DNA from 4 places in the Lentzea sp. CC55 genome. Region 4 is predicted to be linked to each of the others. Evidence: riboswitches for the same ligand, from Rfam matches in the RefSeq annotation. Region 4 holds a riboswitch; each other region holds the start of a gene.
The links. Region 4 has a riboswitch for cobalamin ahead of cobN (cobaltochelatase subunit CobN). Riboswitches for the same ligand answer to the same signal wherever they lie in the genome.

Region 1 (3,202 bases), on a different contig from region 4:
GCGCTGACGGGTGGTCAGGCCGTCCTTCGGCACCTCGGTGGGTTGTCCTTGAGGCATCGGGATCTCCTTATGCGGCCCGGACGACGCCGGCGAGGTGGTCGGCGGACAGCTGGTCGAGCCGCACGCAGGTGCCCTGCAGCGCCTCGGCGATCTTCTGGGCGAGCCCGAGGCGGACGTGCCCCTGCTCGCAGTCCACGACGACGACGGCGGTCTGCTCCAGCAGCCCGGCGGCCTTGAGCGCGTCCTTGGCGGGGTCACCGCCGAGCCCGGACGACGTGGCGCGCCCGTCGGTCAGCAGCACCACGAGCGGGCGCTTGCGCGGATCCCTCAGCCGTTCGACCTCCAGCACCCGGTGGGCCTTCAGCAGGCCGTCCGCGAGCGGGGTCCGTCCTCCAGTGCGCATCTTCTTGAGCCGCGTCGCCGCCGCGTCCACGGAGGTCGTCGGAGGCAGCGCGACCTCGGCCTGGCTGCCGCGGAACGTGACCACGCCGACCTTGTCCCGGCGCTGGTAGGCGTCGCGCAGCAACGAGATCACCGCGCCGCTGACCGCCGACATCCGCTTCTGCGCCGCCATCGAGCCGGAGGCGTCGACGACGAACAGGACGAGGTTCGACTCCTTGCCCTCCCTGACCGCCTTGCGGAGGTCGGCGCCCGTCAGCAGCAGTCCCGGTCCGCTGCGGCCGCGGGCCCGCTGGTGCGGCGCCGCGTTCGTGAGCGTGTCGACCAGGTGCAGCCCATTGCCGTCCACTGTGGACGAACGCACGACCCGGCCGGTGCGGGCGCGTGCCCTCGAACGCTTGCCGGGCGCGCCTTCGCCGACGCCGGGCACCTCCAGCAGCCGCGCCTTGAACGCGGGCGCGGGCTCCGGTGCCGGACGGTCGCCGGGCGCGTTCCCGCCGCCCTTCGGGCCCTCCTGCGGTTCGGGCAGCTCACCACCACCCGGCCCGTCGTCGTCCGGTCCCTCCCCGGGGTCCTCCGCGTGCTCGGCCGCCTGCCGCATGGCGTCCTCGAGCTGCTGCTCCTCGATGCCGGGCTCGTCGAACGGGTCGCGGCGGCGCCGGTGCGGCAGCGCGAGCCGGACCGCGGTCTCGACGTCCTGCTCCTCGACCTGATCGGCGCCCCGCCACGCCGCGTGGGCCGTGGCGGCACGGGCGACCACGAGGTCCGCGCGCATGCCGTCGACCTCGAAAGCCGCGCAGACGGCGGCGATCCGGCGCAGCTCACCGTCCGGGAGGGACACCGCGGGCAGCCTGTGCCGCGCGTCGGCAATCCGCTGCCGGAGCAGGGCGTCCTCGTCCTCCCACTTCCGCGCGAACCCCACCGGGTCCGCCTCGTAGGAGAGCCGGCGCCGGATGACCTCGGTGCGCACGCCGACGTCCCGCGCCGCCTTCACCGCCACCGTCAGCCCGAACCGGTCGAGCAGCTGCGGCCGCAGCTCGCCCTCCTCGGGGTTCATGGTGCCGACCAGCAGGAACTGCGACGGGTGCGAGATCGACACGCCTTCGCGCTCGACGTGCGCGCGTCCCATCGCGGCGGCGTCGAGCAGCAGGTCGACCAGGTGGTCGTGCAGCAGGTTGACCTCGTCGACGTAGAGCACGCCCCGGTGCGCCGCCGCCAGCAACCCGGGCTGGAACGCCCGCACGCCCTCGGTCAGCGCCTTCTCGAGGTCGAGCGACCCGACCAGCCGGTCCTCGGTGGCGCCGACGGGCAGCTCGACGAGCTTCGCGCGCCGCCGCTCCACGCCCTCGTGCGGCGCGTCGGGGCAGTCCGCGCTGCCGGGCACGCACCCGAAGCGGCAGTGCGCCGACACCTCCAGCTCGGGCAGGAGCGCGGCGAGGGCACGCACGATCGTCGACTTCGCGGTCCCCTTCTCACCTCGGACGAGAACGCCGCCGATGCCGGGGTGAACGGCGTTGAGCAGCAGGGCCAGGCGGAGGTCGTCATGTCCGACGACAGCCGAAAAGGGGAACATGCTCGGTGAAGTCCTTCCTCGGGTGTCCACGCCCGCGGTCAGGTGAAGAGGGGGACGAGTTCCTGACTCCCGACCCTGCCGGGCCGGTCACAGTCGCGGGACGGCGCCGGATTCGCACCGGCTTCCTCGCACTCCCCTCACAGCCCCGGCATCGTCGCACTTCGCACCGCCGGGTCCAACAGCCAGGTGAGCGACGTCGCGTCAGAAGTGCGGTATCGTGGGTCCGCGCAGTCGCACTAGCGCTGCGAAGTGGACCCGGCAGCCTTCCGGACGGTGGGTGGGCCGGGTTTCGCGGTTTCAGACGACTTCCACCGCGGCGACCAAAGGCTGCACCGCTTCTTCCACTGACCACCCCGGTGCCAGCACCAGGCGATCGCGTCCGGCAACGCGAGCAGCGGTTCCTCGTGGGCGCGGTGGTGCCGGTAGACGAGCGTCTCGTGACACCCGAGATCTCGAACACAGCGGTAGAGGAGCTTCTTGTCGGCTTCGAGGACGGAATCGTCCTGTTCGAGCACCAGCATCCCGGCGCCGGACACCGCGAGGTCGCAGACCAGCCGGACGAGGCATGCATCCCGTTGGCGCCTGCGCACGTGCGCCGATCCGTCGTAGATCGTGACCTCCGGCGCGATCTCCACCACCACGTCCAGGATCTGTTTCCTGCGCTGATCCGATTCCTTGTGGAAGTGGATCCTCCGCTGGTTGGCCATGACCAGACCGCGCACGGTCCGGCGTGCGGAGACCAGATCGCCTGGGAGCAACGCCGCCGCGGTGACCAGGAAGCCCTTCTCCTTGGGCTCGTCCACGAACACGTGGGCGGTCATGTCGAACTGCCTCCTGATCACGCCGAGATCTGATCGTGGCAGAAGGCTCGGCGACACGATCGGGCGATGGCAGTCGACGTCGCCCTAGATCAGGCTCCGGAACTCCGCCCAGGCCTCCCGGACCTCGTCGGCGGTCCACTCCAGCGCGGGCTCCGCCACCGTGATCTCGGTCTTGGCGAGCGTCCCGTCCCGCCAGAACCCGCCGAGGAACGACCCGCTCACCTCGGTCAGCCGCTCCGGGTCGCCCGGCAGGTGCAGCGCGAACTGGTGGGTGTGCGGTTCGGGCAGGTCCAGGGCGGCGGCCACGACCTTGGCGTGTTCGACGTACAGCCCCAGCCGGGGCAGCACGGTGTCGAGGCCGTGCAACGCCGACAGGGCGGCGGGCCACTGCTGGAACAGCATGCCGCCG
Region 2 (3,202 bases), on a different contig from region 4:
CCTCTTCAGCGCCGCGGTAGGCGCGGTCGAATTCGTCACCCCACAGGTCGACCAGCTCCGGGACCTCGTCCGGGTCGAACAGCGACCAGTCCTGGTCAGCCTCGACGCGGCGCATGAACTCGTCGGGGATCCAGTTGGCCAGGTTGAGGTTGTGCGTGCGGCGGGCGTCCTCGCCGGTGTTGTCGCGCAGCTCGAGGAACTCCTCGATGTCCGGGTGCCACGTCTCCAGGTAGACGCAGGCAGCGCCCTTGCGGCGGCCGCCCTGGTTGACCGCCGAGACCGACGCGTCAAGCGTGCGCAGCCACGGCACGATACCGTTGGAGTGGCCGTTCGTGCCGCGGATCAACGCACCACGTGACCGGACTCGGGACCATTGCACGCCGATGCCACCGGCGAACTTCGACAGCCGGGCGATCTGCTTGTACCGGTCGTAGATCGACTCCAACTCGTCGCGCGGCGAGTCGAGCAGGTAGCACGAGGACATCTGGGTGTGCACCGTGCCGGAGTTGAACAGGGTCGGCGAGCTGGGCAGGTACGCCAGCGACGACATCAGCCGGTAGAAGTCGATGGCCTCGGCGGCGGTGTGCGAGAGACCGCAGGCGACGCGCAGCAGCCAGTACTGCGGCTGCTCGATCACCGAGCGCTTCGCGGGGTGGCGCAGCAGGTAGCGGTCGTAGACGGTGCGCAGACCGAAGTACTCGAACCGCCGATCACCCTCGAGGTCGATCGCGTTGTCGAGCTCGCGGGCGTTGGCGGCCGCGAACTTCGCGGTCGCGTCACCGATCAGGCCCTCCGCGTGGCCGAGGGCAACGCTCTGACTGAAGGACTGCACGCCCTGCCGGTGCACTTCCTTCTCGATGAACGCCGCAAGCAGACCAGCGGCCAGCTTGGAGTACTCGGGCTCTTCCGACACGAGCGCCGCGGCGGTCTGGATCGACAGCCGGTCCAGCTCCTCGGTGGTGGCGCCGTCGTAGAGGCCGCTGATCGTCTTGGTGGCGACCCGCAACGGGTCGACGTCGTGCAGACCGACCGCGCAGCGCTCGACCGCGCGCACGATCTTGTTCAGGTCGACCGGTTCGAGTGAACCATTGCGTTTCTTGACGCGCATCGTGGTGGCGACTGTGTCGACCGCCGTCATAGCTCTCTCCTCGCGAGCTCAGGTGGCCACGAGGACAGCGAGGAGCGAACGGGCGCGCGCGACCGCCACGTCCTCCCGCCCTCCCTCGGGGCCTCGGACACCCGCACGCGTCGAAGCGTGCGGGGCGCTGGCAGGTCTTCGGACTCGCGGGCACGCCTGTCGGCTCCTACCGGCCGTCGCTTCCCAGACGTTCACGTCCAGTGCTTCTGACGGCTTTCGTTCCCGTTCACCGCTGCGGGGCAGTCCCGGACTCACACCGGGTTCCCTCTTGCGACGACCGATCTGGATGATCGGCCGAACCAGCTCTGCGGCACACTACATGGGCGGAGTCGAGTGATCTGCAACTACATCTAGTGGGCGTGTTATTCGCTTGGGCAGCACCCGAACGATCACTCCAGCGATGGCCGAGCTGTGCCCGCACTCCCCTGAGCCGCACCGTCGCGCCCAAGTGCGTTCGCACCGGCTTGATCAGTGAACAGCGGATCGACGTCGTCAGATCATCATGCCTTGTTCACTGACGCCAATTCCCCTGTTGGACCAGCAGACCTGGTGACGGCCAGCCCGGCGTGCGCGAGCCACGGACAGGCGATGTGGGCGTACCAGGCCAGCGGGTGCGGGTCGACCAACTGACCGAGCGACACGCTCCCAGCTACAGCTCCCGATGATCCGGATTCACCATCAGGTCAAGAGGCTCGCCGGCAGTCGGCCGCCCGTGGACAGCACCAATGACCTGGACACGCGCCTGAATGATCCTGGGTGCTCGGGATAGCGAGGCGCGCCACGGACCCGTCCGTGATTCCCGCGAAGCACTCCTCCACCCCACCTCACGATCAGTCTGTTGCAAATCTATGGCTCTTGCGAAAGAGTGGCGATAGACCCCACGGAGTTCTCGGAGAAGCCCCCATGAGCCAGTACGTGCTGCCGGATCTGCCCTACGATTACGCGGCGCTTGAGCCCGCGATCACCGGCGAGATCCTTGAGCTGCACCACAGCAAGCACCACGCCGCCTACGTCAAGGGCGCGAACGACAGCCTGGAACGGCTTGCCGAAACCCGGGAGAAGGAGGACTTCACCGGCATCGTCGGCTTGGAGAAGACCTTCGCCTTCAACCTGTCCGGGCATGTGCTGCACACGATGTTCTGGGACAACTTGAGCCCGGACGGCGGAGACCGCCCCGACGGCGAGCTCGCTGCCGCGATCGACGAGCACTTCGGCTCGTTCGACGCGTTCGCCAAGCAGCTCTCGGCCGCGACGTCGCTGGTGCAAGGGTCGGGCTGGGGCGTGCTGGCGTGGGAGCCGCTGTCGCAGCGCCTGATCGTCGAGCAGGTCTACGACCACCACGGCAACGTCGGCATGAACACCACGCCCGTGCTGGTGTTCGACGCGTGGGAGCACGCCTACTACCTGCAGTACCGCAACGTGCGACCGGACTACGTGCAGAAGCTGTGGTCACTGGTCAACTGGACCGACGTCACCCGCCGGTTCGACCAGGCCCGCGCGGGCGGCTCGGGGCTCATCGCGCCGTCGAAGTAGGCCACCGAAGGCTGGCAGTGGGTGCTCCGACAAGCCACCTCGCTGCCGTGACGTGCCCCCGTCACCCGGCGGGGGCACGGCTACTTCCAACGGCCCTTTGGCCCTCTGAGGTTCCCCCGGTAGCTCGGAGACTTTCAAGCATGGTCCGATAGGACCTGAAGGGAGTCGTCCGTGGCAGCACCGAGGAAGTACCCCGATGAGCTGAGGGGCTCGTGCGGTCCGGCTGTATCGGGAGTCGGATCCGAAGCCGGTGATCCGGCGGCTGGCCGAGCAGCTCGGAGTGCATCACGAAGCACCAAGCGAGATATGTCGATCTTGTGTGACCTGCGTATCTGCACGTATCTCACGGTGGTGGCACCATGATCAGTCTCAGTTGTCGTGTCACTTCCTCCGATGCACCGCATCACGCGTTGAGCCTCGCCGAGGCCGTGATCCGCTGCGTTCGCGGTAACGCCTCGCGCAGGTCCGGCCGACCAGTCCAGCACATCGGTGCTCGGTAAGCGTGGATTCGGCTGGTGTTTCAGCGTGAGC
Region 3 (3,202 bases), on a different contig from region 4:
GACGGAGGAGCCGTTGTCGTCGGCGCCCGAGTCGGCGGCCAGGTCGCGGCCGGTGATGCCGAGGTCCAGGTCACCGGACGCCACGTAGATCGCGATGTCCTTGGGGCGCAGGAAGAAGAACTCGACCTCGTTGTTCGGGTCGAGCACGGTCAGGTCGCGCGGCTCGTGCCGCTGCCGGTAGCCGGCCTCGGTGAGCATGGCGGAGGCGCGTTCGGCGAGCGCACCCTTGTTCGGGACTGCTACGCGCAGCATGTGAGGGTCTCCGTCAGAGGTACTTGTAGACGTCTTCGAGGGTCAGGCCGCGGCCCAGCATCAGCACCTGGAGGCGGTACAGCAGCTGCGAGATCTCTTCGGCGAGCTTCTCGTCGGACTCGTACTCGGCGGCGATCCAGACCTCGCCCGCCTCCTCCAGGACCTTCTTGCCCTGCGCATGGACCCCGGCCTCGAGCGCTGCGACGGTGCCGGATCCCTCCGGCTTGGTGGCGGCTCGTCCGGTCAGCTCTGCGAACAGGGAATCGAAGGTCTTCACGGCTCCACATCCTCCCATCCCCCGGACCCCGGTCCGCACCGCGGTCGCATCTGTCCCAGGCCGTGGACGTGATCTGTCCTGCATGAACACCCGGTAGCGTGAATTCCCGTGTCCGAATTCGCGGAGGTCCTCGCAGCGCTGCGCCGGGTGCGCGGGATCAACCCCTTCTTCGCGCTCGACGTCGGCCGTCCGGACGACTCCTGGTCGCCGGGAACGGCGCTCCTGGAGGGCCCGGCGCTCAAGAACACCATCGACGCCATCGCTGTCCGGTACCGGGCGGAGGAACCCCGCGTCGCGGCGAGCCTGTTCTTCCTCGGCTACACCGCGCGGCTGCTCAGCCCGCTCACGGCCGCGAACCTCCCGATCGACGTCCGGCCGGAGAACCTGTGGTGGCAGCACCACCCGGTCAACGGCCTGAGCGTCCGCATCGACGAGCCGCGGCTCGGTCCGCCCGCCGCCGAGGCGCTGGAACCCGTGGTCGAGGCGATCGAGTCGGTCACGCCGGTGGCGCGAGGGTTGTTGTGGGGCAACGCGATGTCGAACATCGCGGGTGCGCTGAAAATGGTTGTGCGCGCACAGATGCTCACGGCGGAGGAAGCGGAAGAACGGGGCGAACTGCTCATGAGCGCACCGCCGTTCGAACAGGCCGGCACATTCCTGAGCTTTCCCGGCGAAGTCGGGTTCGTGCGCAGGAGTTGCTGCCTCTACTACCGCGTCGCCGCAGGTGGGAAGTGCGGCGACTGTCCGCTCGTGAAGTGAGGAACGCAACAACTCTTATGGCCGGTTGTGCCTGACCGGCCGGTGAACTTACGGTGCACGCGCCGCAGTGACGGGAAGCCGGTGTGAATCCGGCGCGGTCCTCGCCACTGTGACCGGGAAGCGATCCCCGCCGAGCACGTCACTGGTCCCGCGAGGGGCTGGGAAGACGCGGGGGCAGCGTTGATCCGGGAGTCAGGAGACCGGCTGCGGCGCCGCAAGGAGAGTTGACCTTCCACGAGGTATGGAGGAGCCCGTCATGACGAGCCCCGCAGCAAGCCTGTCCGCCGTCCGCGTGCCCAAGTGGGCCTTCGCCGTCTCACTGCTCGGCCTGATCGTCACCTACCTGGTCCTGCAGGAGAACGGCCTCGCGCTCGGCGCGAGCTCGGAGCTGCTGCACGAGTTCTTCCACGACGGCCGCCACGCCCTCGGCGTCCCGTGCCACTGATCCGCTGATCAAGCAGATGACGACGTACAGGTCCCTCGCGCTGCGCGGGGTCGCGGCCGGCGCCGTCGCCGGCGTCGCCTCCGCGCTCGTGCAGCTCCTGGTCACCGAGATCCCGATCCGCGCCGCGCTCGCGGTCGAGGCGGCGCGGGAACCCTCCGGTGACGGCCACGGCCACTCCCACGGCGGTGAGGAGCTGGTCGGTCGCGGCACGCAGGTCGTGGGCGGCATGCTCGGCGTGGTGATCGTCGGCGTCGCGGTGGGCCTGGTGTTCGCCACGGCCTACGCGCTGTCGAAGCGCTGGTTCGCCGCCGGCACGCCGTTCACGCGCAGCTTCGCGCTCGGCGCCGCGGTGTTCGGCGCCGTGGCGCTGCTGCCGTGGCTCAAGTACCCGGCCAACCCGCCCGCCGTGGGTGACCCGGGGACGGTGGACCACCGCACCGCGCTCTACCTCGGTGTGGTGGTCGCGGGCCTGGTGATCGTGTGGGGCGCGAGCCTGCTGGCCGACCGGCTGCGCGAGCAGTCGCAGCCGGTCCGCACGACCGCCGTGCTGCTCGCGGTCACCGCGGCCGTCGCGGTGGTGCTGCTCGCGTTCCCCGCGTCACCGGACACGATCCCCGCGGACGTGCCGGTCGCCGTGCTGTGGCAGTTCCGCCTCAGCTCGCTCGCCCAGCTCGCCACGCTCCACGTCGGCATCGGCGTGGTGTTCGGCCTGCTGGTCGACCCGGCCACGCGCCGGGCGAGGACCCCCGCCGCGGCGCCACACCGCTAAAGCGCGCGCAGCACCTCGAGGTCGACGCCGGTGAGGGAGTCGCGGAAGACCCGCCTCTCCCCCGCCGGCACCTCGACGTCGCACGGCACCACCAGCACGGTGCACCCGGCCGCCACCGCCGCCGCGACGCCCGTGGGCGAGTCCTCGACCGCCACGCACCGCGCCGGATCGACGCCCAGCAGCCGCGCGGCCTTCAGGTACGGCTCGGGCAGCGGCTTGTTCAGGCCGTCCACCTCGTCGCCGCACACCGTCACGTCGAACAGGTCGCGGCCGATCGTGTCCAGCGCGACCTCGGTCAGCGAACGCTCGGTGGACGTCACCAGCGCCATCGGCACACCGGACGCGCGCACGGCCTTCAGCGCCTCCTGGGCGCCCGGCCGCCACGGCAGGCCGGCGCGGAAGACCTCCTCGGTGCGGCGCGAGATCCACGCGGCGCCGTCGGCCATGTCGGCGTCGGTCGGCTCGATGCCGACGTCGGCGAACAGCAGGCGCATGGTGGTGGGGACGTTGCTGCCGACCATGCGTTCGCGGGTCTCCGGCGACAGCACGCCGCCCAGTTTCTCCGCGTACTCGTAGAGCGGGATGTCCCACAGCTTCTCGGAGTCCAGCAGCGTGCCGTCCATGTCCCACAGGACCGCTTGCGGGTCAGACATTGAAGTACTTCGCCTCCGGGTGGTGCGCCACGAAGGCGTCGGTGGAC
Region 4 (3,202 bases):
CTGGGCGCGCCCCGGTCGAGGAGGTCGAGGAGGTGGAAGAGCGCGGTGGGGGCGTTGCCGATCGCGATCACGGCGCCCTCGAAGCGGTCCGCGAGCAGCTCGAGCGCCGCGGCACTGCGGGTGTTGCCGATTTCCCGCGCCCTGTGCGGCGTGCGCGGGTCCTGCAGGTAGCAGAGGACCTCGTTGTCCTTCGGCAGGCGGCGGCGCGTGACACCCGAGGCGACCATGTTGGCGTCGCAGAGGATCGGGGCGCCGTTGTTCAGCGCCTCGCGGGCGTCGCGGACGACGTTCGGCGAGAACGCCACGTCGTCGGTCAGATCGGTCATGCCGCAGGCGTGGATCATGCGGACGACCACTGTCGCGACGTCGCCGGGGAACCTGGTGAGGTCCGACTCCGCGCGGATGGTGGCGAAGGACTGGCGGTAGATCTCCGCGCCGTCCTTGATGTACTGCGTCAACGGATCTCCTCGTAGCCGTCGCCGGTCGCGACGAACTCGATCACATCGCCGGCGGGGCGACCGCAACGGCGTGCACAGCCCGACCAGTGGACCGGTCGGTCGTGCGGGGTTCCGAGCCAAGCGCGCGCGTCGGCGCGGACGTCGGACAGCGACTTGGCACAGCCGGGGCGGCCGGTGCAGGCGCTGACGCCGTGCCACGGCGAGGCGGGGTCGGTGATCAAGCCGGACGTGCCGGTCCCGGCGGGCACCACCAGGCTGCGCCACGGGGTCAGCCGCAGCGGCACGCCCGGCAGTTGCGCCGCGTCCAGCCGGCCGAGCGGGACGCCCGGCGTCACGGGTGAAGGTGCGACAGGAGTCACAACCGGGCTGAACCGGTCACCCGGCGAGACGCCGAAGTGCTCGGTGATCTTCCGCACACCGCCGTCCACTTCGGACAGGCGCCACGCGGTGCCGCGCAGCGACCCGAAGAGGCGGGCCGCGGTCACCACGGCGTCGACCGGATCGGTCACGCGGACGCCGGTGTCGCGGCCCGCGAGGAGCAGGACCGTCCCGCCGTCGCCCTGGCTGACCAGGCCGAAGTCGCCGCCCAGGCCGCTCACCGAGGCGCCGACCGTGACCAGGAACCGGCCCGGCAGCGAGGCCAGCGACGGGTCCGCGCACAGGGCGGCGTCGAGCTCGTCGACCAGCGCCTGGTTGTCCTCCAGCGGTGCCGCGATGATGTTGCGCATCCGCTCGTGCGACCACGAGGGCAGCAGGCCGGCGGCACGCAGCCGGGAGCCCAGTTCCACCCCGTCCGCGAGGCCCCTGATCTGGAGGTTCGCCCGCGAGGTCAGCTCGATCGAACCCGAGCCGAGCTCGGCGGCCGCGACCCGCACGACGTCCCACTGAGCAGCGGAAAGAGTGCCGCCCGGCACCCGGATGCGCGCCAGCCCGCCGTCGGCCGCGGGGTGCAGCTCGACGGCGCCGGGGCAGGCATCCGGGTGACTACGCATAGGTCGGACTGTAACCCGCCGGTTAGGGTGAGCCCGAACGGCGAAGCACAGGAGGAAGCCGGTGTGAATCCGGCGCGGTCCCGCCACTGTGACCAGCGGACACGCTGGGAGTCAGGAACTCCGCTTCGCCTGTCACCCGCAACCTGGGGCGAGGACCCCACGAGGGATGGAGCCTGCGTGATCCTGCTGCTGTCGACTTCCGACACCGACCTGCTGTCGGCGCGTGCGAGCGGTGCCGAGTACCGCCTCGGCAACCCCGCACGGCTCACGGCCGAGGACCTGCCCGCGCTCGTCGAGGGCGTCGACCTGGTGCTCGTGCGCATCCTCGGTGGGCGCCGGATGTGGGAGGAGGGCCTCGACTGGCTCCTCGCCGGCGGGCTGCCGGTCGTGGTGCTCGGCGGTGAGATGCAGCCCGACGCGGCGCTGATGGAGCTGTCGACGGTGCCCGGCGGCGTCTGCGCGGAGGCGCACCTCTACCTCGCCCACGGCGGGCCGGCGAACCTCACCGAGCTGCACAAGTTCCTGTCGGACACGGTGCTGCTGACCGGTCACGGCTTCCAGGCGCCCGCCGCCACCCCGAGCTGGGGCGTGCTGGAACGGGAGAACACCCCGGCGGAGGGTCCGACGGTCGCGGTCCTCTACTACCGCGCGCACCACGTGGCCGGGAACACGGCGTTCGTGCACGCGCTGTGCGACGCGATCGAGGCCAAGGGCGGCAGGCCGCTGCCCGTCTACTGCTCCTCGCTGCGCACCGCGGAGCCCGAGCTGCTCGACACGCTGCGCGCGGCGGACGCCCTGGTCGTGACGGTGCTCGCGGCCGGTGGCACGAACCCGGCGAAGGCGTCGGCCGGGGGCGACGACGAGGCGTGGGACGTCGGTGCGCTGGCGGCGCTCGACGTGCCGATCCTCCAGGGCCTGTGCCTCACGTCGAGCCGTGAGACGTGGGACTCCAACGACGACGGACTGTCTCCTTTGGACACCGCGACCCAGGTCGCCATCCCGGAGTTCGACGGCCGGATCATCACGGTCCCGTTCTCGTTCAAGGAGATCGACTCCGACGGCCTCACGGTCTACGTGGCCGACCCGGAACGGGCGCTGCGCGTCGCGGGCATCGCGGTCCGCCACGGCCGGTTGAGGCACATCCCGGCGAGGGACCGCAAGGTCGTCGTGATGCTGTCGGCGTACCCGACGAAGCACTCGCGCATCGGCAACGCCGTCGGACTCGACACGCCCGCGTCGACCGTGCGGCTGCTCAAGGCCATGAAGGAGCACGGCTACGACATCGGCGACGAGCTGCCGGGCGTCGACGAGCTCGACGGCGACAAGCTGATCCACGCGCTGATCGCCGCCGGTGGCCAGGACGCCGACTGGCTCACGCAGGAGCAGTTCGAGAGCAACCCGATCCGCATCGCCGCGGCCGACTACCGCGAGTTCTACGAGACGCTGCCGGACGACTTCCGCGAGTCGATGCAGGAGCACTGGGGCGACGCGCCGGGCACGCTGTTCGTCGACCACAGCAGGTCGAAGGACGGCGAGATCGTGCTGGCCGCGCTGCGGTCGGGCAACGTCGCGGTGATCGTCCAGCCGCCGCGCGGGTTCGGCGAGAACCCGATCGCGATCTACCACGACCCGGACCTGCCGCCGTCGCACCACTACCTCGCGGCGTACCGGTGGATCGAGTCGAACTTCGGCGCGGACGCCGTGGTGCACGTGGGCAAGCACGGCAACCTGGAGTGGTTGCCCGGCAAGACC

Region 1: linked by a shared signal. The riboswitch ahead of L6E10_RS39510 (putative cobaltochelatase) and the one ahead of cobN (cobaltochelatase subunit CobN) in region 4 are both predicted to bind cobalamin.
Region 2: linked by a shared signal. The riboswitch ahead of L6E10_RS33495 (ribonucleoside-diphosphate reductase subunit alpha) and the one ahead of cobN (cobaltochelatase subunit CobN) in region 4 are both predicted to bind cobalamin.
Region 3: linked by a shared signal. The riboswitch ahead of L6E10_RS14535 (CbtB-domain containing protein) and the one ahead of cobN (cobaltochelatase subunit CobN) in region 4 are both predicted to bind cobalamin.

What each region holds. Positions count from the first base shown of each region.
Region 1 covers NZ_JAJCXE010000057.1:223,163-226,364, reverse strand. Annotated here, with positions in the region: gene cobO (cob(I)yrinic acid a,c-diamide adenosyltransferase) at 1-57, opposite strand, end outside; gene L6E10_RS39510 (putative cobaltochelatase) at 68-1,972, opposite strand; cobalamin riboswitch at 2,008-2,143, opposite strand; gene L6E10_RS39505 (hypothetical protein) at 2,209-2,814, opposite strand; gene L6E10_RS39500 (low specificity L-threonine aldolase) at 2,878-3,202, opposite strand, start outside.
Region 2 covers NZ_JAJCXE010000054.1:168,092-171,293, forward strand. Annotated here, with positions in the region: gene L6E10_RS33495 (ribonucleoside-diphosphate reductase subunit alpha) at 1-1,138, opposite strand, end outside; cobalamin riboswitch at 1,250-1,457, opposite strand; gene L6E10_RS33500 (superoxide dismutase) at 2,042-2,671, shown strand.
Region 3 covers NZ_JAJCXE010000019.1:591,653-594,854, reverse strand. Annotated here, with positions in the region: gene hisG (ATP phosphoribosyltransferase) at 1-252, opposite strand, end outside; gene L6E10_RS14545 (phosphoribosyl-ATP diphosphatase) at 266-529, opposite strand; gene L6E10_RS14540 ((2Fe-2S)-binding protein) at 638-1,288, shown strand; cobalamin riboswitch at 1,359-1,491, shown strand; gene L6E10_RS14535 (CbtB-domain containing protein) at 1,545-1,733, shown strand; gene L6E10_RS14530 (CbtA family protein) at 1,750-2,502, shown strand; gene L6E10_RS14525 (HAD family phosphatase) at 2,499-3,155, opposite strand; gene metH (methionine synthase) at 3,148-3,202, opposite strand, start outside.
Region 4 covers NZ_JAJCXE010000008.1:99,425-102,626, reverse strand. Annotated here, with positions in the region: gene L6E10_RS05505 (precorrin-8X methylmutase) at 1-458, opposite strand, end outside; gene L6E10_RS05500 (hypothetical protein) at 455-1,450, opposite strand; cobalamin riboswitch at 1,459-1,593, shown strand; gene cobN (cobaltochelatase subunit CobN) at 1,628-3,202, shown strand, end outside.